Regions from separate parts of the Paenarthrobacter sp. YAF11_1 genome, predicted to be linked through region 2. Evidence: predicted binding sites of a transcription regulator. Region 2 holds the regulator's gene; the other holds the start of a gene.
What was found. The regulator LexA, encoded in region 2, represses DNA repair genes until DNA is damaged. The targets are predictions, from matches to a motif close to TCGAACANNTGTTCGA.

Region 1: the regulator LexA is predicted to act here: its motif matches at 1,193-1,208, upstream of ruvA (Holliday junction branch migration protein RuvA).

Annotation. Positions count from the first base shown of each region.
Region 1 covers NZ_JBFRDF010000002.1:321,951-324,148, forward strand. The annotation lists gene ruvB (Holliday junction branch migration DNA helicase RuvB) at 1-482, opposite strand, end outside; gene ruvA (Holliday junction branch migration protein RuvA) at 475-1,119, opposite strand; gene ruvC (crossover junction endodeoxyribonuclease RuvC) at 1,234-1,812, opposite strand; gene AB4Y77_RS05545 (YebC/PmpR family DNA-binding transcriptional regulator) at 1,878-2,198, opposite strand, start outside.
Region 2 covers NZ_JBFRDF010000013.1:54,355-56,552, reverse strand. The annotation lists gene AB4Y77_RS18060 (ATP-dependent DNA helicase) at 1-841, shown strand, start outside; gene lexA (transcriptional repressor LexA) at 838-1,581, opposite strand; gene AB4Y77_RS18050 (LysM peptidoglycan-binding domain-containing protein) at 1,927-2,198, shown strand, end outside.

The DNA.
Region 1 (2,198 bases), on a different contig from region 2:
GTGGTGGCTCCAACCAGGGTGAACGGAGGCAGCTCCAAGGGTATGGCCGTAGCACCGGCTCCCTTTCCGACCACGATGTCCACGCGGAAGTCCTCCATGGCCATGTAGAGCATTTCCTCTGCAGGCCGGGACATGCGGTGGATTTCGTCCAGGAACAGGACCTCCCCTTCGGACAAGGAGGAGAGGATGGCGGCGAGGTCTCCGGCGTGCTGGATGGCAGGACCACTGCTGATACGCAATGGAGCGTTCATTTCTGCCGCGATGATCATGGCCAGAGTTGTCTTGCCCAGGCCGGGAGGGCCGGACATCAAGACGTGATCGGCGCTGCGGCCGCGCATCTTTGACGCCTCAAGGACCAGTGCCAGTTGCTTACGGACCCGGTGCTGGCCGACGAAATCATGCAGGTTCTTGGGACGGAGTGCAGCCTCAATGACCCGCTCTTCCGGTTCCTCTCCCCCGCTGACGAGTGACTGCTCAGCCACGGGTGCCTACACGATTGCCTGCGCGTGCCCCGTCCTGGCCCAGCCACCGCAGTGTGGCGCGGAGAATTTGGGCCACGTTCGCTGCATCCACGAGTTCCGGGGAGTCGGCCATTGCTTTGTCGATGCTGCCGTTTGCGTCCTTCTCGGACCATCCCAGGCTGGTCATGGCTGCGACTACCTGCGGCTTCCATTCGGCATTGGGGGCCACTGCGGGAGCAGTACCGGAACCAGTCCCGTGGGGAACCAACTTTCCGGCCAGTTCAAGGACAATCCGGCCGGCTACCTTGGGACCGATTCCCGGCACCTTGGTGAACGTCTTGCTGTCACCGGTGTGCGCAGCCACCCGGATGGCCTCCGGTTCGTGCACGGCGAGGACGGCCAACGCCAAACGCGGCCCTACCCCGCTGACACTGAGCAGGACGTCGAATACTTCACGTTCGTCGTCGTCGGCGAATCCGAAGAGCGTGAGCGAATCTTCGCGGACGATCATGGACGTGAAGAGCTTGGCTTCAGTCCCTGTTTTGAGGTGGCTCAAGGTCTGCGGCGTGGCGAAGACACTCATGCCCGCACCGTTGAGGTCGATTACAGCGGTGGACAAACCAACGTGGGCTACGGTTCCACGGAGAAAACTGATCAAGACCCGGCTCCTGAAATACTGCCTGCTCCGTCACCGTCATACTGCTCTCAGTATTGCGGCCGAAGCGGACTATCCGAACATATCTACGAATACCCTAGCAAGGGGAGCTGGCAATCACCGTTTGCGGCGCGCTTTTGCTTCCGCGTCAGCCCACGCTTTCTGGGCGGGCGTGAGACCACCCTTACCGTTCGCGCCGCTGGCTGAGCCCATTCCACTGCCTGCGCGCCACGCGTGCGTCAGGGCAAGCGCAAGGGCGTCCGCGGCATCAGCGGGCTTCGGCGGAGCATCCAGGCGCAAAATCTTGGTCACCAGCTTGGTCACCGCATCCTTGTTGGCAGTGCCGCTGCCGGTAACTGCCGCCTTGACCTCCGAAGGTGTGTGCAACGCGACGGGGATCCCGCGACGTGCGGCCGCCACGATAACCACGCCCGAAGCCTGTGCCACACCCATCACCGTGCTGACGTTCATCTGCGAGAAAACACGTTCGACGGCTACGACGTCGGGCTTGTGCAGGTCCAGCCATTCATCAATGGCTTGGGCTATGACCAGAAGACGCTTATCCAGCGTCAGCTCAGCAGAAGTGCCCACCACGCCGACGGCCACCATGGTGGCCCTGCGGTTCCGCTCTATGTCCACAACGCCTATGCCGCAACGGGTGAGGCCCGGATCGACTCCCAATACGCGAAGAGTCAAGTCCGGGCCTTCCTGGTGGCTGTAAACCTGCTGAGTGACAAAAAGTAAGTGCTGCGCCGTGCCGACTACTCGGCGTCGAGGGCTGCCTGCACTTCCTCGCTGAAGTCCGCGTTGCTGTAGACGTTCTGGACATCGTCCAGATCTTCCAGGGCATCGACAAGCTTCATGAACTTCCTGGCACCATCGACATCGAGCTCCACCTGCATGGACGGAACAAACTCGGCTTCATCGGTTTCGTAGTCGATGCCGGCTTCCTTGAGGGCGTCGCGGATGGCTTGGAGGTCAGAGGGCTCGGAATGGATTTCCCAGTTCTCGCCGCTGTCCTTCACTTCTTCGGCTCCGGCTTCCAGGACAGCCATCAGGATGTCGTCTTCGCTGAGGCCGTT
Region 2 (2,198 bases):
CGAGACCGCTCCGGCCCTGATCAACATTGCGCCCCTGAGTGTGGCGGGACGCCTTCGTGAAGGTCTCTTCGCTGGTCATACAGTTGTGCTGACTTCCGCCACGCTGGCCATCGGCTCGGCTTTTGAACCGGCCGCAGGTGGACTTGGGCTGATTGGCGATGGAGCACCAAGCTGGACCGGGATCGATGTCGGCTCGCCCTTTGATTACCCCAAACAGGGTGTGCTCTACGTGGCCAAGCACTTGCCCAAGCCTGGCCGTGGAACCTCGCCCGAGGCCCTGGATGAATTGGAAGACCTCATCCGCGCTTCCGGTGGGGGAGCGCTGTGTCTTTTCTCGTCGCGGCGGGCGGCTGAGGAAGCCGCCGATGCCATGAGGCTTCGCCTCGACGTCAGTATTCTCTGCCAGGGTGAATCCACCATGGCAGCTCTGGTGAAGCAGTTCGCCGACGAGCCCGATACCTGCCTCTTCGGCACGATGTCGCTGTGGCAGGGTGTGGATGTCCCCGGCGGTTCGTGCCGCCTTGTGGTCATCGACCGCATCCCGTTCCCGCGTCCGGATGATCCGTTGATGACTGCCCGCTCGCGTGCCGTGGCACAGTCCGGAGGCAACGGATTCATGGCTGTGTCAGCAACCCACGCTGCCATCCGTCTGGCCCAAGGGGCAGGCCGGCTCATCCGTTCCACGGGGGATAAAGGGGTTGTGGCGGTCCTTGACTCCAGGCTCTCAACAGAGCGCTACGGGGGCTTCCTCAGGGCAGCCCTGCCGCCGTTCTGGGCGACGACGGACCGAACCGTGGTGCGGGGCGTGCTGGAGCGCCTGGGCCCTGCCAAAGCCTCCTAGAGGGATCGCAGGACCGAAACGACCTTGCCCATAATGGTGGCTTGGTCGCCGAGGATGGGTTCGTACTGGGTGTTCTGCGGAAGAAGCCATGTGTGGCCGTCGCGCTGGCGGAAGGTCTTCACCGTTGCTTCGTCGTCCAGCAGTGCGGCAACGATGTCTCCATTGACGGCGTCGTTCTGCCTGCGGACAACTACCCAGTCGCCATCGCAGATCGCGGCGTCGATCATCGAGTCGCCGGCTACCTTGAGCATGAACAGTTCGCCGTGGCCCACGAGTTGCCGGGGCAGGGGGATGACGTCCTCCACTGTCTGGTCAGCAAGGATGGGACTGCCGGCAGCGATCCGACCGACCAACGGGACCATGGCGGTGTCGCTGGCGCTGGCAAGCTCGGTCACGGCAAAGCCACCCGTGCTGCGAAGATTGGTGGGCGCTTCCACTCCCGGAATGGGGCCGCCATCGAGGGTCAATGGCATGAGGACTTCCATGGCCCGGGGGCGCTTTGGATCGCGGCGGAGGTAACCGAGCTTTTCGAGCTGGGAGAGCTGGTGTGTAACGCTCGACAGGCTGGCCAGGCCCACGGTGTCACCAATTTCACGCATGCTGGGCGGATACCCGTTGTCATTGACTGACCGCTGGATGGTCTCCAGGATCTTCTTCTGCCGGACGGTCAGGCTCTTGGGACTCTTTTGAGGCTGCTGGCTCCGCGGGGGTGCCCCGCCGCCGGTGGCTTTCGCTGCCATGTTCGCCAATGCCTTTCCATTCCGCCCGGAGTGTGCCCGGGGTCGTCGGGTCTGCAAAAAATGTCAGACCCTCCTGTTCCACTGAAACAGTGCTGTTTCTTCACTCAAACGTAGGGCAGCCACAGGCGTTTATCAAACATTTGTTCTAGCGAGTCTCGACACCGTTCGTTGATAAGTGCTAAAAATGTCTTAGCAAGGTTCGAATATGTGTTCTATAAACCTGGCGCTGACACCGGATGTTCGAACGAAGTGTTCGAACATCCGGGGTTGGACAGGGGAACGCACAGAATTGGCAGCCATGTACCGGGATCCGGCGCACGGCAATAGCTCAGAAGGGCTCAGCTCATGTCCGCAATCACTACGTTCGCTGATTTCCGCACCACTCAGGCGCCTGCGCGTCTGCGCCTGACCCGACGGGGACGGATGGTCTTCTTTGGCATCCCGGCCATGCTGCTGGTGGCTGCGCTGCTGAGCCTGGCTGGTTTTATCACGTCACCGGCCAAGGCCTCGGACTCGCAGGGGCAACTCCAGCCGCCCGTCGCCGTCTCGGTTACGGTCCAGCCGGGACAGTCCCTCTGGGGCATTGCCGGTGCCGCTGCGCCTGAACGGGATCCCCG